3 regions of the Streptomyces sp. NBC_00683 genome follow, and region 1 is predicted to be linked to each of the others. Evidence: riboswitches for the same ligand, from Rfam matches in the RefSeq annotation. Region 1 holds a riboswitch; each other region holds the start of a gene.
The links. Region 1 has a riboswitch for cyclic di-AMP ahead of OG257_RS10315 (M23 family metallopeptidase). Riboswitches for the same ligand answer to the same signal wherever they lie in the genome.
Positions count from the first base shown of each region.

Region 2: linked by a shared signal. The riboswitch ahead of OG257_RS15355 (C40 family peptidase) and the one ahead of OG257_RS10315 (M23 family metallopeptidase) in region 1 are both predicted to bind cyclic di-AMP.
Region 3: linked by a shared signal. The riboswitch ahead of OG257_RS33145 (C40 family peptidase) and the one ahead of OG257_RS10315 (M23 family metallopeptidase) in region 1 are both predicted to bind cyclic di-AMP.

Region 1 is NZ_CP109013.1:2,358,616-2,366,037, forward strand. It holds gene OG257_RS10300 (GNAT family N-acetyltransferase) at 1-946, opposite strand, end outside; gene OG257_RS10305 (HPr family phosphocarrier protein) at 1,108-1,389, shown strand; gene OG257_RS10310 (GntR family transcriptional regulator) at 1,560-2,264, opposite strand; gene OG257_RS10315 (M23 family metallopeptidase) at 2,485-3,273, opposite strand; cyclic di-AMP (ydaO/yuaA leader) riboswitch at 3,286-3,453, opposite strand; gene OG257_RS10320 (M16 family metallopeptidase) at 3,646-5,028, opposite strand; gene OG257_RS10325 (M16 family metallopeptidase) at 5,055-6,419, opposite strand; gene OG257_RS10330 (DNA gyrase/topoisomerase IV subunit A) at 6,668-7,422, shown strand, end outside.
Region 2 is NZ_CP109013.1:3,495,819-3,503,240, reverse strand. It holds gene OG257_RS15365 (C40 family peptidase) at 1-279, opposite strand, end outside; gene OG257_RS15360 (hypothetical protein) at 635-988, shown strand; gene OG257_RS15355 (C40 family peptidase) at 1,053-2,207, opposite strand; cyclic di-AMP (ydaO/yuaA leader) riboswitch at 2,206-2,366, opposite strand; gene pcrA (DNA helicase PcrA) at 2,624-5,062, shown strand; gene OG257_RS15345 (M23 family metallopeptidase) at 5,063-6,799, opposite strand; gene OG257_RS15340 (esterase/lipase family protein) at 7,006-7,422, opposite strand, start outside.
Region 3 is NZ_CP109013.1:7,603,825-7,611,246, forward strand. It holds gene OG257_RS33125 (helix-turn-helix domain-containing protein) at 1-698, opposite strand, end outside; gene OG257_RS33130 (ATP-binding protein) at 931-1,362, shown strand; gene OG257_RS33135 (LysR family transcriptional regulator) at 1,365-2,282, opposite strand; gene OG257_RS33140 (LysE family translocator) at 2,355-2,993, shown strand; gene OG257_RS33145 (C40 family peptidase) at 3,060-3,530, opposite strand; cyclic di-AMP (ydaO/yuaA leader) riboswitch at 3,534-3,706, opposite strand; gene OG257_RS33150 (haloalkane dehalogenase) at 4,145-5,053, opposite strand; gene OG257_RS33155 (pyridoxamine 5'-phosphate oxidase family protein) at 5,050-5,454, opposite strand; gene OG257_RS33160 (NAD(P)-dependent oxidoreductase) at 5,451-6,143, opposite strand; gene OG257_RS33165 (TetR/AcrR family transcriptional regulator) at 6,219-6,905, shown strand; gene OG257_RS33170 (hypothetical protein) at 6,913-7,221, opposite strand; gene OG257_RS33175 (ATP-dependent Clp protease proteolytic subunit) at 7,228-7,422, opposite strand, start outside.

The DNA.
Region 1 (7,422 bases):
CGCCGCGCTCGGCGTAACCGGCGGAGAGGACGACGAGGCCCTGGACCCCGTGCTCACCGCAGTCGGCCACGACCTCCGGCACCCGTTCGGCCGGGACGGCGACGATCGCGAGGTCGACCTGTTCGCCGATCTCGCCCACGGAGCGGTGCGCGGGCACACCGTCGACCGTGGCCTGTTCGGCGCCGAAGGACCGGTTCACCGCGTACGTGCGTCCGGTGAAGCCCGAGCCGAGGAGGTTGCGCAGCACCGTGCGGCCCACTCCGCCCGCGGCGCGGCCGGCGCCGACGACGACGACCGATCCGGGGGCCAGCAGCCGCTGCACGGAGCGCGCCTCGGCCCGCTGTTCACGGCCCCGCTGGACGGCCAGGGACGCCGCGGTGGGTTCGAGGTCGAGCGTGAGGTGGACGGAACCGTCCTCGAAGCTGCGCTGCTGGGTGTAGCCGGCGTCCCGGAACACCTTGATCATCTTGTTGTTCGCGGGCAGCACTTCGGCGGCGAAGCGCACGATGCCGCGCTCACGGGCGACCGCCGCGATGTGTTCGAGGAGCGCCGATGCCACACCGCGGCCCTGGTGGGCGTCCTGGACGAGGAAGGCGACCTCGGCCTCGTCGGCGGGTGCGGAGGCCGGTCTGCCCTGTTCGTTGATCCGGTCGAAGCGGACGGTCGCGATGAACTCTCCGCCGATCGTGACGGCCAGCCCCACCCGGTCGACGTAGTCGTGATGGGTGAAGCGGTGCACGTCCTTGGCGGAGAGACGTGGGTAGGGCGCGAAGAAGCGGTAGTACTTCGACTCGTCGGAGACCTGTTCGTAGAAGCTGACCAGCCGCTCGGCATCGTCCGTGGTGATGGGCCTGATCCTGGCGGTACCACCGTCGCGGAGCACCACGTCCGCCTCCCAGTGGTCGGGGTACGCGTGATGCGGACTCTGCTCCGGCGTGGGCTCCATGGGCAAAGCCTACGGCCGCCGCACCGGTCGCGGACGGATCGTTGCGCGGGCAGTCTGAGGGAGCCGATCGGCGGTGGCGGCCTGGCCGGAGGTCGGACACAGCAGTGCGCACTGCATGAGAGACTGGTCTAGACAACTATTGATTCGTGAAGGGCAGAACCATGGCTGAGCGCCGCGTCAACGTCGGTTGGGCCGAGGGCCTGCACGCCCGCCCCGCATCCATCTTCGTCCGTGCCGCCACGGCCTCCGGCGTCCCCGTGACGATCGCCAAGGCTGACGGCAACCCGGTGAACGCCGCCTCCATGCTCGCCGTGCTCGGCCTGGGCGCCCAGGGTGGCGAGGAGATCGTGCTCGCGTCCGAGGCGGACGACGCCGAAGCCGCTCTGGACCGTCTGGCGAAGCTGGTCACCGAGGGGCTCGAGGAGCTTCCGGAGACCGTCTGATTCCGCCCGTTCCGGACCGGAATTACTTCCACGACAAAGCCGCGGTATCCCCATCGGGAGCCGCGGCTTTCTCGTTTGCGGGAAGTCCCGGACGACCGCGAAGGCGGCCTGAATTCGGGCAGCAAAAAGAAAGCCCTCCCGAATTCCCTTCTTTGTATACGGCGCCATTGTTAATGCCGGACACCTGCGATGTTTACAGAATGTTGCGAAGTCCTCACCCGGGCCGGACCCGCCGTGCGGCCGGGCCGGTCCGTGCGCCGCAGCCGGTGGGCGGCGCTGGCCCGCTCGGCGTGCTGGGCCGCCAGCGCCCTGGCCCGTTCCGCGTCACCGCGCGCCACGGCGTCCACGATGGCGCCGTGCTCGGCCCAGGAATCGGCGGGGCGGGCCGGGTGCTCGACCGCGTACATCCAGGTGATCTTGTGCCTGAGCTGGGTGAGCAGCGCGATGAGGGCGGGGCTGCCCGAGGCTTGGGCCAGCGTCTCGTGGAACCAGCCGCCCAGCGAGCGCAGATCCTCCCCCTCGCCCCGGCGAACCCGCTCCTGCCCCAGCCTGACCAGGCCTCGGAGCACTTTGAGGTGTGCCTCGGTACGACGCTGGGCGGCGCGGGCCGCGCCCAGTGGCTCCAGGAGCATGCGGATCTCCAGGAGGTCGGCGGCCTCCTGCTCCGTGGGCTCGGCGACACAGGCACCGGCGTGCCGGCGGGTGACGACGAACCCCTCGGACTCCAGGGTGCGCAGTGCCTCGCGCACCGGGACGCGGGAGACCCCGTACCGACGTGCGAGCACCTCCTCGGTGAGGCGGCTGCCGCGTTCGAAGACACCGGAGACGATGTCGTCACGGATTGCCGTGCATACCGAATGCGCGGGAATGCGCATGTCCGAACCTCCGCCTTAATCCCCGCGAAACGCGGCCGATCGACGCCTGTTCTGTGACTCTATTGCAATCAGCCGCAATTTCCGATGGCGGAGCGGAATCCATGGATATCTGCCGGCCGACGAGTACTTCTGCGGAGGTTCGCAGCGGAGCGGTACGGGGCGGCACGACGAAGGCCCCGGCAGGTGCCGGGGCCTTCGCAAAGCTGTGCGGCAGGAGGTCTCAGACCTGGAGACCGTGTGCTCGGAGGTAGGCGACAGGGTCCATGTCGGATCCGTACTCCGGGGTGGTCCGCGCCTCGAAGTGCAGGTGCGGTCCGGTGGAGTTGCCGGTGGAGCCCGACAGGCCTATCTGCTGCCCCGAGGTGACACTCTGTCCGACGGACACGCCGATCGAGGAGAGGTGGCCGTACTGGGTGTACGTGCCGTCCGTCATCCGGAGCACGATGTTGTTGCCGTACGCGCCGCCCCAGCCCGCCTCGACGACCGTTCCGGCGCCGACGGCGACGACGGAGCTGCCGGACGCGGCGCGGAAGTCGATGCCGGAGTGGCTGCCGGAGGACCAGAGGGCACCGCTGGACTTGTAGCCGGTGGTCACGGAGGAGCCGGCGACCGGGAGGTGGAAGGAGTTCAGCCGGGCGCGCTCGGCGGCGCGGGCGGCGCGCGCCTTGGCCTCACGGACCTCCTTGGCGCGGGCTTCGGCCTTGCGCTTCGCCTCGGCCTCGGCCTTCGCCTTGGCCGCCGCTTCGGCCTTCGCCTTCGCCACGACGTCGGCCTGGTGCTGCTGCGCCTCGGCCTGGGCGTCGATCTGGGCGGCGAGAGTGGTGTCGATGGCAACGGCCTGGGTCAGACCGGTGACGGTGAGGGCCTCGGAGTCCGCGGCGAGGGCCGGGGAGGCCATTCCGCCGATGACGCCGGTGGTGGCCAGAGCCGCGATGCCGGCGGCCTTGGCGCTCCTGCGCGTCAGGCGGCTCGGGGCACGGTGCTTCCCGGTGGCACGGGTGAACGCCATGGAGGGGCTGATCCTTTCCTTCCTTCTCGCCTACCGGGTTAGCTGACGGGTTCGGAGCAGGAAGGTCTCCTACGGATCCCCCGCCTCGTACGAGACGCGGACATCCGATTCACCCCAGGGACTACGTGGGTCCCCGGCTCCCCAGGCTCGCGCCTGACGGGGACTCGGCGATGACTGTCCGGCGCCGCGGATGCGGCATACGTCTGGCGGACAGCCGAGCCGACGCTAGGCCGGGCGACTTTCAATCACCAAACGGACAGGTCGCTTTGTCGCACATCCCACAGGCCATACATGAACTTTCTCCACCAATTCAGACAAAAGGGAGAACCCCGGCGAGAACGCACTCGCCGGGGTTCGCTCTGCTCCGTTCCGTCAGCCGGTGACGACCGACACCTCGCCGATACCCAGCGCCCTGACGGGCTCCGCGATCTGCGAAGCGTCTCCCACGAGAACCGTGACCAGCCGGTCCACGGGGAACGCGTTGACGACCGCGGCCGTCGCCTCCACCGTGCCGGTCTCCGCCAGGCGCGCGTACAGCTGGGCCTGGTAGTCGTCCGGGAGGTGCTGCTCCACCTGGTCGGCGAGGGTGCCCGCGACCGATGCCGCCGTCTCGAACTTCAGCGGGGCGACCCCCACGAGGTTCTGCACGGCGGTCTCGCGCTCGGCGTCCGTGAGCCCCTCGGCAGCCAGGGTGCGCAGGACCTTCCACAGGTCGTCCAGGGCCGGCCCGGTGGACTCCGTGTCCACGGAGCCGCTGATGGCGAGCATCGCGGCGCCGGTCGCCCCGGACACGGATCCGGGTGCCGTCGAGCGCAGCACCTGGCCGAAGGCCCGGACACCGTAGGTGTAGCCCTTCTCCTCGCGCAGGACGCGGTCCAGCCGGGAGGTGAGGGTGCCCCCCAGGCAGTACGTGCCCAGGACCTGGGCGGGCCAGACGCTGTCGTGCCGGTCGGCGCCGATCCGGCCGATCAGCAGCTGCGTCTGCACGGCTCCGGGACGGTCCACGATCACCACTCGGCCGGTGTCGTCCGCGGTGATCGGCGGCACCGGGCGCGACTGGCCGGCATTGCCCGACCAGTCACCGATGGTGTCCGCGAGCAGCGTGTCCAGATCGACCCCCGTGAGATCGCCGACGATGACGGCCGTCGCGGTGGACGGGCGGACATGGGCGTCGTAGAAGGCGCGCACACCCGCGGCGTCGATCCGCCGGACGGTCTCCTCGGTGCCCTGGCGCGGACGTGACATCCGCGCCGTTGCGGGGAACAGCTCCTTGGAGAGCTGCTTGGCGGCACGCCGGGCGGGGTTGGCCTGCTCGTGCGGAATCTCGTCGAGCCGGTTGCCCACCAGGCGCTCCACCTCGCTCTCGGTGAAGGCAGGCGCCCGCAGCGCTTCGGCGACCAGGCCGAGCGCCTTGGAGAGCCGGGAGACCGGAACCTCCAGCGAGACCCGGACACCGGGGTGGTCGGCGTGCGCGTCGAGCGTGGCACCGCAGCGCTCCAGCTCGGCCGCGAACTCCTCCGCGGAGTGCTTGTCGGTGCCCTCGGACAGCGCGCGCGCCATGATCGTGGCCACACCGTCCAGACCCTCGGGCTCGGCGTCGAGCGGCGCGTCCAGGAAGATCTCCACGGCGACGACCTGCTGGCCGGGGCGGTGGCAGCGCAGCACGGTCAGGCCGTTGGGCAGGGCGCCGCGATCGGGCGCGGGAAAGGCCCAGGGCCTGGCCTCGCCTGCGGTCGGCTGCGGGTGGTACTCCATCGCTACTCCAGTCACGGCGGCGTCGGTCACTTCTCGGCCCCCTCGTGGTCGTCGGTGCTGCCTGCGGCATCCTCGGCCTCGTCCGCCGGCTCGACCGGCTCGTAGACCAGGACCGCCCGGTTGTCGGGACGCAGATGCGCCTGGGCGGCCGCCTGGACCTCCTGCGCGGTGACGTCGAGCACCCGCTGCACGGCGGTCAGGGCGAGCTGGGGGTCGCCGAACAGCACGGCGTACCTGCACAGTTCGTCGGCGCGGCCCGCGACCGTGCCGAGCCTGTCCAGCCACTCACGCTCCAACTGGGCCTGCGCACGCTCCATTTCCTCGGGCGTGGGGCCCTCGGCCGCGAAGCGGGCCAGCTCCTCGTCGACGGCCGTCTCGATCTGCGGCACCTCGACACCACCGGACGTCTTGACGTCCAGCCAGCCCAGGGAGGGCGCTCCGGAGAGCCTGAGCAGCCCGAATCCCGCGGCCACCGCCGTACGGTCGCGGCGGACCAGGCGGTTGTGCAGCCGGGACGACTCGCCGCCGCCGAGGACGGTCAGCGCCAGGTCAGCGGCGTCACACTCGCGGGTGCCGTCGTGCGGCAGCCGGTAGGCGGCCATCAGCGCACGCGCGGGGACCTCCTCGTGCACCACTTCGCGCAGCTGCTCACCGATGGTGCCGGGCAGCGTGCCGTCGCGCGGCGGCTGCTTGCCGTCGTGCGAGGGGATGGAGCCGAAGTACTTCTCGATCCAGGCCAGCGTCTGCTCCGGGTCGATGTCGCCGACCACCGAGAGCACGGCGTTGTTGGGCGCGTAGTACGTGCGGAAGAACGCCTGCGCGTCGTCCAGGGTCGCCGCGTCCAGATCGGCCATCGAGCCGATCGGCGTGTGGTGGTACGGGTGGCCCTCCGGGTACGCGAGGGCCGTGAGCTTCTCGAACGCCGTGCCGTACGGAACGTTGTCGTAGCGCTGGCGGCGCTCGTTCTTCACGACGTCGCGCTGGTTCTCCATGGACTCGTCGTCGAGCGCGGCGAGCAGCGAGCCCATCCGGTCGGCCTCGAGCCACAGGGCGAGCTCCAGCTGGTGCGTGGGCATCGTCTCGAAGTAGTTGGTGCGCTCGAAGCTGGTGGTGCCGTTGAGGGAACCGCCGGCCCCCTGCACCAGCTCGAAGTGTCCGTTCCCCTTGACCTGGCCGGAGCCCTGGAACATCAGGTGCTCGAAGAGGTGAGCCAGGCCGGTGCGTCCCTTGACCTCGTGACGGGAACCGACGTCGTACCAGAGGCAGACCGCGGCGACCGGGGTCAGATGGTCCTCCGAGAGCACCACGCGCAGGCCGTTGGCCAAGCGGTGCTCGGTCGCCGTCAAGCCGCCGGAACCGGCCTGGGCTGTGGCCGTGTGACCCATGGGCATGTACGTCCCTTCGATCGCGATACAGGATTTCCTGCCGGACCTGCCACTGTAAGCAAGCGCACCGGCACCTGGCGAAGTTCCCGATCGGTGAATGTTGTCGTAGATGGTGCCGTAAACAGGGGCTCCTGAGGGGCCCCTGAGACCACTTCGGACGGGTCGAGGTCGGCGTTGTCGGTGCGGCGGTCCACAATGGTCGGCGTCAGAACCTGAGGTTGCCCGACAGAATCTGTGAAGGAGTCGCAGCCGCGATGGCCCGCCGCAGCACGAAGACCCCGCCGCCGGACGACTTCGAGGAGAAGATCCTCGACATCGACGTCGTCGACGAAATGCAGGGCTCCTTCCTCGAGTACGCGTACTCGGTGATCTACTCCAGGGCTCTGCCCGACGCCCGCGACGGCATGAAGCCCGTGCACCGCCGCATCGTGTCCCAGATGAACGAGATGGGGCTGCGCCCCGACCGCGGCTACGTGAAGTGCGCCCGTGTCGTCGGCGAAGTGATGGGCAAGTTGCACCCGCACGGTGACGCGTCGATCTATGACGCACTGGTGCGCATGGCACAGCCGTTCTCGATGCGCCTGCCCCTCGTCGACGGACACGGCAACTTCGGCTCGCTCGGCAACGACGACCCGCCGGCCGCCATGCGGTACACCGAGTGCCGGATGGCCGACGCCACGTCGCTGATGACGGAGTCGATCGACGAGGACACCGTCGACTACCAGTCGAACTACGACGGCCAGGAGCAGGAGCCCGTCGTCCTGCCTGCGGCGTACCCGAACCTCCTGGTCAACGGGGCGTCCGGGATCGCGGTCGGCATGGCGACCAACATGCCCCCGCACAACCTCGGCGAGGTGATCGCCGCCGCGCGCCATCTCATCAGGCACCCGAACGCCGACCTCGAGACCCTGATGCGTTTCGTCCCGGGCCCCGACCTGCCGACCGGTGGCAGGATCGTCGGTCTCGGCGGGATCAAGGACGCGTACGCGGCAGGCCGCGGCACGTTCAA
Region 2 (7,422 bases), 1.1 Mb from region 1:
GGCCTCGTCGCGCAGGGCGTCCAGGGACTCGGCGGTGGCGGTCGCCTTCTCCTTCGCGCCGTTGTACTTCTCGGTGGCGACCTCGGCGTCGTGGTACAGCCGGTCGACCTTGGACTTCACCTGGGCCGGGGTGAGCTGGGGCTCGGCCTGGGCGGCGCCCTCGAAGGCGGTCGCGGTAGCCGCCCCGGCGAGGGCCAGGGTGGCTGCGGTGCGGGCAGCAGGCCCGGTGAACGGACGCTGCTTGGGCTTGCGGTGAGCGGCTTTGCGTGGGACGGCCACGGGGGCGCGGGTCCTTCCGTTCGACTGCCCGTCGGGGGGTATCCGGCGGGCCCGCCGGATACCGGTGCCGGGCCACCACAGGGGGAGTGGCCCGCCACCGGAACCCGGCGGGGTGACCGGGGTGCCGCCCGGTACGGGGACGGCGGTGAAGAATCGGTCACCTGGGAGGGACGCTAAACCCGAGGCACGAGGAAGAGTCGTAATGACAGCTATTGCCCCAATGTGACGTTTCGATCAACGCAAATGACCGGAAAAACCAGCTGTTGTCGGGCAATTCGCACGGGTCGAGAGCGAACTCATAAGGAATTAGTACCTAGCTGAAGACTGGTGATATGGCCGCCGCTACGCTGCGGCCATGGACGTACTCATCAATGTCTTCGTCGCCCTGCACATCATCGGAATCGCCTCCCTGCTGGGTGGGTTCCTCACTCAGATGACGGCCATGGGGAAGGGTGCCGCGCGGTTCGGACCCGCCATGCTGCACGGTGCGCTGATGATGCTCGTCACGGGTTTCGCCCTGGTCGGGTTCAACCAGCTCGACGACCAGCCGGTGAACAACATCAAGATCGGCATCAAGCTGCTGCTCCTGGTCGTGATCCTGGCGCTCGTCTATGTGAAGCGCGACGAGGAGAAGGTCGACAAGGGCGTCTTCATGGCGGTCGGCGGGCTGACGGTCGCCAACATCTTCATCGCCACACTCTGGACCTGACCGGGCAGCCCTACGGGCCCGGTGCGTGCCGGGCCCGTAGGCAGTTCCGTCCGTGCGCTCCGTGCTACGCCGGGCGCACGCTGCCGTAGATCGGCATGTAGTAGATCGACTCCTCGCGGACGTTCGCGCCCGGCTTCGGCGCGTGGATCATCATCCCGTCGCCCTTGTAGATGCCGACGTGGCTGATGTCGTCGTAGAAGAAGACCAGGTCACCGGGCTTCAGATCGGCGGTGGCCACCCGGGTGCCCACCTCGACCTGGTCCCAGGTGGTGCGGGGCAGGTCGACGCCCGCCGCCTTCCACGCGGCCTGCGTCAGCCCGGAGCAGTCGTACGAGGACGGGCCCGTCGCCCCCCAGACGTACGGCTTGCCGATCTGGTCCCGTGCGAAGGCCAGGACCTTGTCCGCCTTCGACGCGTAGCTGCTGTCGGAGCCCGTGCCGGTGCCGGTTCCGGTGCCCGCCTCCTCCTTCGAGGCCTCGTCCGCCGCCCGGTCCGCCTCCGCCTTCGCGGCGGCGGCCTGCTGGCGCGCGAGCTCCTCCGCCTTGCGCCTGGCCTCCGCCTCCTTCTTGCGCTCCAGCTCCGCGAGCCGTGCCTTCTCCTCGGCGGTCAGCTCCGACAGCAGGGTGCGCGCCTCGGCCAGCTTGTTCTGCACCTGCTGCTTGCTGGTGCGCAGCGTGGTCTGCGACTCGGTGAGCGTCTGCAGGCTCTTCGTCGCCTCGACCCGCTTGGTCGCCGCCTCGCTCTGCTGCGTACGGAAGTCGGCGACCGCCTTCTGCTGCTGGCTGGTCATCCGGGCCATCAGCTGGTCCTGGTCGAAGTACGACTGCGGGTCGTCCGCGAGGAAGAACGTGGCCGTGGGGGCTATCGCTCCGCTGCGGTACTGCGCGGCCGCGTAGTTGCCCAGTTCCCGGCGCGTCTCGTTCAGCTTGTCGGCACGCTTGGCCGCGGCCTCGAGGAGCGCGTCGACCTTGGAGCGCTGCTGGGTGGAGGCCGCCTTCGCCTTGTTGTACTGCTGGGTCGCCGTTCCCGCCTGGCGGTAGAGGTCGTCTACCTTCTTCTGCACTTCCTCGATGCTGGGCTTGGGCTCCGCAGGGGCGGCCGTCGCGCTCTGCGTGGAGAGCAGGGTGACGGACGCGAGCGCCGCCGTCGTGAGACCGACGGCGGGGGAGCTGGTGCGCACACGGGTGCGCGGTTTGCGATGCGACGCCAAGGCCGGCATCTCCTTCCGTGGACCGCCTACCGGGTTAGCTGTCGGGTTCGGGCGGAACGGAAGGCTGCCCTACGGTCCAGCGGGACGGACCGATTCACCCCGGTGCTGCGTGTGGGTCCCCGGTTCCGGACTCCCGTGCGGGAGCGACGGATTCAGCGAGGGTGCCCGCGCGGCGTGGTTCGCCTCAAGGGGGTAACGGTCACCCGTCGGAGCACGCTAGCCAACCCGTGGTGCCCCTGTGAAGGTTGATGGCCGATATGCCCGATACATTTCCGTGACCTTTCTGGATTGACCGGTCCTATTGCGGGAAGTGCCTCCGAATCCCTACGCACTGTGGGCGATCCGTCTCGGTGCGCGCACGGATCTGGCCCTCGTGCGGAATGCGGCCCCGGGGTGTCGGTGCGGCCGCCTAGACTCGTCAGGCGATGAGCAGCCTCTTTGACGACAGTTTCCTGACCGGCCTCCAGCAAGCGGACGAGGGCCCCCCGCCACCCCCCGAGGACCACGCACCCGAAGCGGTGCCGGAGGACCTCTTCGGGGGCGTCTTCGACGGTCCCCCACCGCCGCGCGAGGCCTACTACCGCGACGGCGCCCCGCGCCCCGTCGTCGACTCCGCCGCGCTGCTCGACGGGCTGAACACCGAGCAGCGCGCCGCCGTCGTGCACGCGGGCTCCCCGCTGCTCATCGTCGCCGGGGCGGGCTCGGGCAAGACCCGGGTGCTGACGCACCGGATCGCCCACCTGCTGGCCGAGCGCGGGGTGCACCCGGGGCAGATCCTCGCGATCACCTTCACCAACAAGGCCGCGGGCGAGATGAAGGAGCGCGTCGAGCAGCTCGTCGGACCGCGCGCCAACGCCATGTGGGTCATGACCTTCCACAGCGCGTGCGTGCGGATCCTGCGCCGCGAGTCGAAGCGCCTCGGCTTCACCTCGTCGTTCTCGATCTACGACGCCGCCGACTCCAAGCGGCTGATGGCGCTGGTCTGCCGCGACCTGGACCTCGACCCGAAGCGCTATCCGCCGAAGTCGTTCACGGCGAAGGTCTCGAACCTGAAGAACGAACTGATCGACGAGGAGACCTTCGCGGGTCAGGCCGCTGACGGCTTCGAGAAGACGCTGGCGCAGGCCTACGCGCTCTACCAGGCGCGGCTGCGCGAGGCCAACGCGCTGGACTTCGACGACATCATCATGACGACGGTGCACCTGCTCCAGGCGTTCCCCGATGTCGCCGAGCACTACCGCCGCCGCTTCCGGCACGTGATGGTCGACGAGTACCAGGACACCAACCACGCGCAGTACACCCTCGTACGCGAGCTGGTGGGCCCGGCGGGCGAGGCCGACGCCCCGGGCGAGCTGTGCGTCGTCGGTGACGCGGACCAGTCGATCTACGCCTTCCGCGGCGCGACCATCCGCAACATCCTCCAGTTCGAGGAGGACTACCCGGACGCGAAGACGATCATGCTGGAGCAGAACTACCGCTCCACGCAGACGATCCTGTCCGCGGCCAACGCCGTCATCGAGCGCAACGAGAGCCGCCGCCCCAAGAACCTCTGGACGAACGCGGGCGCCGGCACCCGGATCACCGGCTACGTCGCCGACACCGAGCACGACGAGGCGCAGTTCGTCGCCGACGAGATCGACCGGCTGACGGACGCCGGGGACGCGAAGGCGGGCGACGTCGCCGTCTTCTACCGTACGAACGCCCAGTCCCGTGTCTTCGAAGAGATCTTCATCCGCGTCGGGCTGCCCTACAAGGTCGTCGGCGGAGTGCGCTTCTACGAGCGCAAGGAGGTCAGGGACGTCCTGGCCTACCTCCGGGTCCTCTCCAACCCCGAGGACACCGTCCCGCTGCGCCGCATCCTCAACGTGCCGAAGCGGGGCATCGGCGACCGTGCCGAGGCGATGATCGACGCCCTGTCGATGCGCGAGAAGATCTCCTTCCCGCAGGCACTGCGCCGCGTCGACGAGGCGTACGGCATGGCGGCCCGCTCGTCCAACGCGGTGAAGCGGTTCAACACGCTGATGGAGGAGCTCCGCACGATCGTGGAGTCCGGCGCCGGACCGGCGGTCGTGCTGGAGGCCGTCATGGAGCGGACCGGCTATCTCGCCGAACTCCAGGCGTCCACCGATCCGCAGGACGAGACCCGCATCGAGAACCTCCAGGAGCTCGCCGCCGTCGCCCTCGAGTTCGAGCAGGAGCGGGCGGAGGAGGAGGGCGCGGGCACCCTCGCCGAGTTCCTGGAGAAGGTCGCGCTCGTCGCCGACGCCGACCAGATCCCCGACGAGGACGAGGACGGCTCCGGTGTCGTCACCCTGATGACGCTGCACACCGCCAAGGGCCTCGAGTTCCCGGTCGTGTTCCTGACCGGCATGGAGGACGGCGTCTTCCCGCACATGCGCGCGCTGGGACAGGTGAAGGAGCTCGAGGAGGAGCGCCGGCTCGCCTATGTGGGCATCACGCGTGCCCGTGAGCGGCTGTACCTGACCCGGGCCGCGATGCGCAGTGCGTGGGGTCAGCCCTCGTACAACCCGCCGTCGCGGTTCCTGGAGGAGATCCCGGACCAGCACCTGGACTGGAAGCGCAAGGGGCCGATGGCGGCTCCGGCGGGACCGACGTCGGGGATCACGTCGTCGCTGTCCTCGTCGCGCTCCAAGTCGGGGCCCTCGGGCTTCGCGACCCGGCGCACCTCGGACAAGCCGGTGGTCACCCTGGTGGTCGGGGACCGCGTCACGCACGACCAGTTCGGACTGGGCACGGTGACGGCGGTCGAGGGGTTCGGCGACCAGGCGAAGGCGACGGTCGACTTCGGGGACGAGCGGCCGAAGAAGCTCCTCCTGCGGTACGCGCCGGTCGAGAAGCTCTGATCAGTTGGGGTTGATGCCGTGGCTGCGGAGCCACGGCATCGGGTCGATAGCCGAGCCGCCGCCGGGCCGTACCTCGAAGTGCAGGTGCGGGCCGGTGGAGTTCCCGGAGTTCCCGGAGAACGCGATGACGTCGCCGGCCTTGACCGAGCCCGAACGGATCTTCGTGGTGCTGAGGTGGCAGTACCAGGTCTCGGTGCCGTCGGCCGCGGTGACGATGGCCATGTTCCCGTAGGCGCTGTTCCACTGGGTGCGCACGGTGCCGTCGGTCGCCGCCATCACGGGGGTGCCGTACGCGACGGGGAAGTCGATGCCCGTGTGGACGGACATCCAGTTCACTCCGGCCTGGCCGTAGTACGCGCTGAGGCCGTGCTGCTTGACCGGGAGGACGAACTTGGGGCGCGCTGCCTCGCGGCGGGCGGCCTCTTCCTCGCGCTTCTTCTTCTCGGCGGCCTGCCGCTCCTTCAGGTCGATGCGCTCCTGGGTGCGGCTGGCACGGTCCGCGAAGTTCTCCGCGTCGGCGCTGAGGTTGGCGAGCTGGGTGTCCAGCTTGTTGTTGGCCGCGACGGGCTTGACGGTGCCCGGGTCGGCGGCAGCCACGGTCGTGGTGTCGTCCTTCTGCTCGTCGGCGCCACCGACACCGCTCACGGAGGCGGCGGCGATGCCGGCGACGCTCATGACGCAGGCGGAGGGGACGGCGACGGTGAGGAGGGCGGAACGCTTGGCGGGGGTGCGGCGCCGGCCTCGGCTGCCGCCACCGCCGCGCGGGGCCGAACGGCCCACGGGGCGCTGGGCGGTGGAGGTGCGGGCCGCGGGGATGTCGGTGTCGCCGTCGGCGTGTGCGTCGGCGGAGTGCGCGGTGCCGGTGGCCTCGGCGGCCGGGTCGGGCTCGTCGGCTTCCAGGGCCCCGTCGGTGCCGGTGCCCGTGTAGTCGGCGGTCTCCGCGAACTCGGCGGTCTCGGCGTAGTCCGCGGTCCCGGTGTACCCGTTGGTGTCCGCGTAGTCCGCGGACTCGGCGTACTCCGTGGCCTCGGTCCCGGCGCCGTGGGCGCTGAACTCGGCCGTCTCGTAGGACTCGTAGGGCGCCGACTGGTGTTCGTACGAGGGGTACGACGTCTGTTCGGGTGCGTACGCCGTGTTCTCGGGCGTGGCGCCGGTGTTCCAGGCGGTGGCGTCGTACGCGCCGGTGTCGACGGTTTCGTAGGCGCCGGTCCCGTAGCCGGGAGTCTCGAAGGCCGGGGCCGTGTAGGTGCCCGTGGCGTAGGACGTGTCGCTGAACGTGGTGGTGGGGAAGGCGCCGGTGTCGCTCGTCGCCCACTGGTCGGCCTGGCCCGTGTGGTCCCAGCCGGTGGTGTCCCACTGGCCCGTCGCCTCCGGCGCGCCGGCCTGCGGGGGAATCCCGCCGTCGGGCAGCCAGGTGGCGGTGGTCTCGTACGTCTGCTGCGCCGGATGGGCCTGGGCGCCGTACGCGTCGTACGGGGCCTGCTGAGCCTGCTGGTGTCCGCCGGTGTCCCACTGGGTGGGGTCGTACGGGACGCTGTGGCTCTGCGGCTCTGCCGGATACGCGTTTCCGTAGCCGCCGTAGGTGCTGTCGTACGCAGCCGTGTAACTGCTGTCGTACGTCTCGTGACTGCCGTCGTGATGACCGGGAAGAGTCCCGAAGAGCGGGTCGGTGTCGAAGCTGCCGGTGGAGTGGCTGTCGTATCCGACGTACCCGGCGTGGGGGTGCTGGTCGTTCACCAACTTCTCTCTCGCCTCGGCAGCAGGACCTGTTCCGGGGTCCGGTGGGGGGAACCCAGGGTGAGCAGTGGCCGCGACTGTACCCGGCGGTACGCGACGACGACAATCTTCGGCAGGTTCTGTCCGCTCAGGAAACGGGCAATCGGCCGCCTTTCGGTGGACTGGAGAAGCAGCCTTGGCCCTATGTTCGAAGTTTGTTCTATTCGTCAGGCGACTGAAGAGGCCCCTTGGGTGCCGATGACCGTGTCGTCGGACTCGAGTGCCTGACGGATCGCGGCCGCGACGGCGGGATGCACCGGCAGTGCGAGATGTCCGATACCGGTCACGCGCACGTTCTGCGCGTCGAGGTCGGGGTGGTCGACGCAGGCTGTCTCGACGGGGAGCATGACCCGGTCCAGTTCGCTCCAGAAACTGATGAACCGTGTCCGGCAGCCCGGGGCCGGCCGGCGCAGCTCCTCGATCAGGGGGGAGCCGCTGCGCATCTGGCGCACGATCGGGTGCGCACCGGCCAGCGGGGCGGCGGCCGTGCCGCCGTGCGGCGTGCCGAGGGTGACCAGGGTGCGCACCCGCCGGTCACCTCCCAGTCGCTGTACGTAGTAGCGCGCTATCAGGCCGCCCAGGCT
Region 3 (7,422 bases), 5.2 Mb from region 1:
TCAGAAATGTTCGGAAAGGAGAAGATAACGAAAGGCCCCGTGAGGCCGATGTAGCTGCCGGCCTCGAACGGCAGTAACTGCAGTTGCACGTGGGGTAGTTGAGCTGCATGTGTCAGATGGTCGAGCTGTTCCCTCATCACCTGGGGGCCGCCGACTCCGCGCCGCAGCACGGCTTCGTCGAGCACGACGCTCAACTGCAGCGGGCGCTGCGCGTACAGCACCCCCTGGCGGGCGAGCCGGACCTCGACCAGGGAGTCCAGCTGTCCGGGCGGCAGTCCGTCCAGCGAGGACCGGGTCACCGCCCGTGCGTAGTCCGCGGTCTGGAGCAGCCCCGGGACCACCGAGGTCTCCAGTGTGCGGGCGGCTCCGGCCTGGGACTCCAGGCTGATGAAGTCGCGGTACTGGGGCGGGATGAGGCCCCGGTAGGCGTGCCACCACCCGGTGCCCCCGCCGCCCGCCGAGCCCGCGAGCGCCTCCAGGAGGGACCGGAGGTGGACGTCGTCCACGTCGTAGGCGTCCAGCAACCGGGTCACATCGCCGGGAGTCACTCCGCTGGCACCCGTCTCGATCCGGCTCACCTTCGACTGGTGCCAGCCCAGCAGACGGGCTGCCTCCCGGCTCGTCAGTCCCGTGGTGTGGCGCAGACTCCGCAGCTCCTCCCCGAGCTTGCGTCGGCGTACCGCTGGGCCGTGCCGCATGCCGGCCTCCTTCCGCTCGGCGGGGAGCCGGCCCGTACCGGGTTCGGCTCGGAAGGGGGCCAGTGTTGCGCCCGTATACGGCTTCCGGGGCAGAGTTCACCGTATTGGGCGACAGATATATGCATATCTTGATGGATTGCCGTTACAGAGGGCGGCATCAGTGGCAATCTGGCGCGAAGCACAATCCAGGCCGATCGCAGGTCGGTCAGGGCGGGAAAGGGACGGCGTCGCCATGGCAGACCATCAAGAAGCAACCGTCACTCTGCCGAGCGACCCGGTCTCGGTCTCCAGGGCCCGGAGGTACGTGGCCGGCGTTCTCGCCGGCTGGGGCCTCCCCGACGGGACCGACGCCGCCGACACGATCCGGCTGATCGTCTCGGAGCTCGCCACCAACGCCGTCCAGCACACCTTCGGGCAGTCGCCCACCTTCACGGTGGATCTCCGCCTCGACCGGGACGTCGAGCTGTATCTGGGAGTGACGGACAGTCACCCCCGCTGGCCCCAACGGCTGCCCGCCGCCGTCCAGCAGGACAACGGGCGCGGGATGGTGATCATCAGGGCCCTCGCCAAGGAATGCGGCGGCCGGCTGAGCGTCAGCCCCACCCCGGACGGTGGCAAGACCGTGTCGATCGCCCTTCCCTGGGTCGTGCCCGCCCAGGCCTGACGTCACCGCGCCCCCGTGGCGCGGCCGAAGCCGCTGCGCAGCAGAGCCCTGAGTGTCGCCGCCGCGGCCGTCGACCGGTCGCCGCGGTGCACCACGGAGATCGTCCGGCGGAAGGCGGAGGGTTCGAGGCGCCGCACGGCGAGCGGTGTCGGGGACATCGAAGCGACCATCTCGGGCACGACGGCCACGCCGACACCCGCACTGACCAGTGCGCACACCAGCGCGTAACCGGGGGACTCGCACACCACGGCAGGAGTGGCCCCCGCGTCGGCCAGCGCACGCTCCACCCCCTGCCGGGGTGGATGCGCCGGTGCGCTGCTGATCAGCGGACGGCCCGCCAGCTCGGCCACCGGGAGCCGGCCGCTGCCCTCGGACAGCGCCTGCCCCACGGCCGTGATCAGTACGAGCTCCTCGACCAGCAGAGGCTCGGCGGACACCCCGGAGGGCAGCGGATCGGCGACAGCCGGTTCGTACGCATGGGTCAGCGCCAGATCCACGTCGCCCGCGGCCACGGCTGCCACCCCGCCGGGCGGCTCGTAGTCCGTCACGGTGAGTTCCACGTCCGGGTGGGCACGCCGGAACGCACTGAGCACCGGCGGCAGCAGGTGGATCCCGGCCGTGGTGAACGTCCCGACCCGCAGCCGTCCTCCCGACAGCCCCGCGAGCCGGGCCAGCTCGTGCCGTGCCTGGTCCATCTCGTCCAAGACCCGTCGGGCACGCCCGGCCAGCAGCTCGCCGGCAGCCGTCAGGCGCGCCCCGCGATGGTGGCGAACCAGAAGCGCGGCGCCGGCCTCCCGCTCCAGTTTCGCGAGCTGCTGGGACAGGGCGGGCGCGGTGTAACCGAGCCTCGCGGCCGCCTTCGTGATCGAACCGGCCTCGGCGACCGCCACCAGTGCGGCCAGCCGCGTCGGATCGTACATAAAGCATTCCTTTTGGCAGACCCAGAAGATTGCAAGTACACGCTAAAGGGCCGTCCGGGTCAGGGTGTACCCATGGACGCACAACTGCTCGCTTTCATCCCGGTCGCCGCGGGAATGGTCGCCCTGCCCGGCGCGGACTTCACCGTGGTCGTACGCAACGCCCTCGCTTCGCGCCGGTCCGGCATGGCCGCGGCACTGGGTGTCGCCGGGGGACTGCTCGTGCACACCGCGCTGGCCGTCGCCGGACTCGCGGCGGTGCTGGTGGCGATGCCCGTCCTGTTCCGCACCGTGCAGCTGCTCGGTGGTGCCTATGTGCTCTACCTGGGGGTGAGCGCCCTGTACGCGCTCAGGCGGCGGACCGCGGCGGGCGCCTCCGCTGCGGAGGAGGCGCCCGCCGCGAAGCTGGGGCCGGTACGGGCACTGCGTCAGGGCTTCCTGACGAACGCCCTGAACCCGAAGGCGCCTGTGCTCTTCCTGAGCCTGCTGCCCCAGTTCGTCCCCGAGGGGCAGCCGCCGCTTCCCAGGACCCTGCTGCTGGCGGCCGTGGTCGTGGTGCTGGCGCTCCTCTGGTTCCCGGCCGTGGCCCTGCTGGTGGACCGCCTCGGCCGTTGGCTGCGCCGGCCGCGTACCGCCCGCGCGATCGAGGGCGGCAGCGGCGCGGCTCTCACCGCGCTGGGGCTCGTGCTGGTGACCGGGCCGCTGCTGCACTGACTCGGCGGGGCGGCCCCCGGCGGGACCGGCAGGAGCGGCTGACGGCGGTGTCAGCCGGGGCCGCCGTCAGCGGACCCGCCCGTACCAGATGCTCTTCGACCAGATCCGTTCCAGCCGGACCACCGCCCCGGTCTTCGGCGAGTGCCAGATCTTGCCGCCGCCGGCGTAGATGCCCACGTGGTAGACACTCCGGCCCGCGTGGAAGAAGACCAGGTCGCCGCGGCGCCGTTGCGACGAGGAGATGTGACGGGTCTTGTTGTACTGCTGCTGGGCCGTGCGGGGGAGCTTCTTGCCCGCCTTCTTGAACGAGTAGAGCGTGAGGCCCGAACAGTCGAAGCGGTGGGGGCCGCTGGCGCCGTACCTGTAGGGCGAACCCTTCTTCGAGGCGGCGATGTCGAGCGCCCTCGTCGAATGGGCAGCGGCCTCGGCCTCGTTGACGAGGCCGGGGGCGAGCATGGTGGTGCCTACGGCGAATGTGAGAACCGAGGCCGTACCGACCCGGGCGAAAAGAGACGGGACATGAACCTGCGCAGTCATGCGCAACCCTTCGTCAGCCGCCTGTGAAGGATGACCTGTCGGGTTCGGGCTGGCGAAGTTGCCCGGCCGCACTTGGCGGCTTCACCCCGAGGGTCGAAGGGATATCCCGTCGACCCGTTGTGCTCGGGTCCTCCACTCCTGCCGATCCACTTCTGTCGACCAGGCATCCGGGCAGCGGCAGGACTCGGCGTCCGCCCGGACCGCCCCGCCGCGGTGGCGGGGGCTTGTCGTCCCAGGGATCTTTACTCACGGACCGCCGGATTTCCGCTGTGAAGGTCGTTTTGTGAGAGTCATCACGACTGATCTGTTCGGGTGGACGGGGTGGGACCGAAGCTGAGGCGACGCTGCGTGACCGGCCTCGTACCAGCAGCGGAACGGTGAATTCCACTCAGTGTCCGCGCGGGATGCGCAAGTTGAGCTGTCCCCCGTGAGGGGGATGCTCTACGCCGAACGAGCGAGGAAAATTGATCTGCGCATCGGGCGTGTCCGGCCTCGGGGGACATCGGCACGGCCGTTGACACGACAACTGTTCGAAGACCCCGGCGGGCTCGCGGCGGCCGAGGAACCAAGGCTCGGGTGTGCGACGGTGACGGCACTGCCGCGTTCGAGGACACCTACAGCCGTGCCAGCCCGTGGGCGTCGGCCCAGGTGCTGATCGCCGCGGCCAGTTCCGCGGGGCGGTCCTCCGGGGAGTGGTGGCCGGCCAGGCCGTGGCGGGAGACCTCCAGACCCGCGATGTTCTCCTCGCACCAGGCGACGGCCCCCTGGTCGGTCATCGCGCCGGGGCCGGGTTCGAAAGCGGCGAGCAGCTTGGGGACTTCGGGACTGGCGGCCAGCCAGGCGTCGTAGCGCTCGATGCGGGCCACGACATCGGCGGGCTCGGAGTCCAGCGGCATCATGCGCGTCCACGCCAGGATCGGGCGTCGGCTGTGCGGGGTCGGGAAGGGGCGGCGGTAGACCTCGAGATCGGCGGGGTCCATCGGGGTGGCGAGCGTGTCCGGGAACCTCTCGATGAACAGTGAGTTCTCCAGGATCATCTCCTCGCCCACCCCGGGGGTGCGCAGGAGAGTGAACAACTCCCGCCCTGCCGACGGGAATTCGTTGCCGACCAGCGGCTTGATGATCGTCTCGGTGAAGGCGAGGCCGCGCACGCTGCCCGGGAGGCGGGCCGCGCGGTCGAAGGCGAGCGCGCCGCCCCAGTCGTGGCCGACGATGACGGCCTCGGCAAGGCCGAGGGCGTCGAACCAGGCGTCGAGATAGCGTGCGTGGTCGTCGAAGGAGTAGGCGAGGTCGGGTTTGCCGGAGTCGCCCATGCCGATGAGGTCGGGGGCCAGGAGGCGGCGGCCGGGCGCTGCCACGCCCGGCAGGATGTTCCGCCACAGGTGGGAGGAGGTGGGGTTGCCGTGGAGGAAGACGAACGGCAGCCCGTCGGGGTCGCCGGACTCGCGGTAGTGGAGGGTGGAATCGAGGACGGGAAGGGTGGGCATCGCGGTGTCACTTCGCTTTCTGTAAGGGAGATTCAGAGGTTGAGGCTCAGGACGCGGTCGACGGCCATCTCGACGACGACCAGGTCCGGTGGGGCGGGCGGTGCCGTGCGGTAGCGGACGGTGTAGCGGCGAACGGCCTCGGCCAGGCGCGCGGGATCGTCGGTGACGGCGGCCCGGCCTTCGAGAGTGAGCCAGCGGAAGCCGTCCGCCTGGCAGAGCGCGACACGCGCCGCCGCGCCGCCTGCCGCCACGTTCCGGGTCTTGCGGGCTCCCGCCCGGGTGGTCACCCGGACCAGGCCGGTGGGCGCGTCGAAGGTGAAGCGGACAGGCGTGACGTGCGGGGTGCCGTCGGGACGGAGGGTGGTCAGCGTGGCCGTATGGGGAAGAGCGAGGAACGCCCCTGCGGCGGCCGGTAGTCCGACAGTCGCCCGGCTCACTTCTTCTTCACGCCCTCGTTCCAGATCAGCTTGGCGATGTTCGGTCTCACGGCATCGGTGATGACACCCATGGCCGTACGGACGTACCGTCGCTCCTCCAGCTCGCGCAGCATGCTTGCGGCGAGGTCGGCACGGGCGGTGAAGACGCCGTCGGCGCTCGTCCCGGCGGTGTGGAAATCGGTGACGGTGGGGTGCTCGAAGAGGCCCGAGGGGCGGACGAGCGTCCAGTCGAGGTTCGTTCGGCGGATCGCGGCTTCCATGCGGCGCATGTCCTCGTGAAGGGTGCGGCCGAGGCGTCGGTTGACCAGCGGGTCGAGCACAAGGTTGAAGAAGTGCGCGCCGGAGGGCCGCCAGTCGGGGTCGGCGATGCTGGAGCTGACGGTGAGCAGCCGTTTGATGCCGTGGCGGGCCATGGCCCGGGTGATGGCCGTGGCGCTCGCCGAGTACGTGGTGATGGTCTCCTTGGAGAATTGCGTGCCCAGCGCGGAGAGGACGGCGTCCGTCCCGTCGACCGCGGCGTCGACGGCTTCCGGGTCGGTGGCGTCGGCGACCGCCACGGTGAGGCCCGGCCGTGTGCGGAGGGAACCCGGGCGGCGGGTCACGGCGACGACCTCGTGGCCGATCGCGAGGGCCTGCTCGGTGAGGTGGCGACCTGTCGGTCCGTTGGCGCCGAAGACTGCGATACGCATGGTGTGGGCCATCCCTTGGTGTGGCTTCCGGAACGCCCTTGACTGTGCCGACCGCGAAACGCAGGCTCAACGCTGATGAATAACGCCGCCCCTGCCTCCGCCCGCCCCCGGGGCCGCCCCCGCGGTAACCCGCCGACCCGCGAGTCGATCGTCTCGGCGGCTCGTACGCTGTTCCTGGAGCGCGGCTACCGGCTCACCACCCTGCGCGCGGTGGCCGGGGCCGCCGGGGTCGACCCGGCGCTGATCGCGTACCACTTCGGCTCGAAGAAGGGCCTGTTCGCAGACGTGATGCAGTTCCAGTGCGCCAACGCACTGGCGGTGGACGACGTCCTCGGCGGCGACCCGGCCACCCTCCCCGACCGCCTGATCGACGCCGTGACGGACCTGTGGGAGGACGCCGACTTCCGGCAGCTCACCACCCGGGGTGAGGAGGCGGCCGAGGTGATCCGCGAATACCTGGAACGCGAGTTGCTGGCCCGGCTTGTTGAATTTCTCGGCGGGCGGGACGCGACCGCCCGCGCCACGGCCGTGGTGACGATTCTCGGCGGCCTCATCTACACGCGCTACCTCAACCCGCTCCCCACCCCCGCGGCACTCACCCCGTCAGAGACCCGCCACGTCCTTGCGCCGGCGCTGCGCGCCGCGCTGGCCCCGAGGCCGCGCACCGCGGCGACCGGAGCGGACCGTCGGGGCGCGCGGGTCTCCGGGGGAGGCGCCGTGAAGCGGCGTCAGGACGGCGGCCCGGCAGCGGAGCCGCACTGAGGGGCGGTCAACTCGTCGATTCAGGGGGTACGGTGACCCGCCCCGCGCGACGCTCGCCGTCCAGTACCCGCAACGCGCGGGCCAACGTGGCCGCATGGATCTGGGCCTCGCCCCGCTCATGCATCAGCGCGAGCGCATCGCGCAGGGCGGTCGCCCGTGAGGCCAGCGCCTGGGCGGCCCGGAGCGCTCCGTAGGTGTCGCTGCCCCGGGCGGGGTTGATCCGGCCGACCTGGTCGAGCACCTCCAGGTAGCAGTCGATGAACTCTCCCTCGGCGCGGGTCAGCGCGGGGAGCGGCGGGAGCTGGGGGGAGAGCAACGGGGATCACCTCGCGGGGTGTGGCGGCCGAATCGGTTTGCGGTTCTCCGTGATGTGGTCGACCAGTCCGTACGCCTTGGCGGCCGGGGCGTCGAGGATGGTGTCCCGCTCGAGGTCGGTGCCGATGTCCTGTGCGGAACGCCCCGTATGACGGGCCAGCATCGCGGTGAGCGAGTCGCGCTCACGCATTAGCTCGCGCGC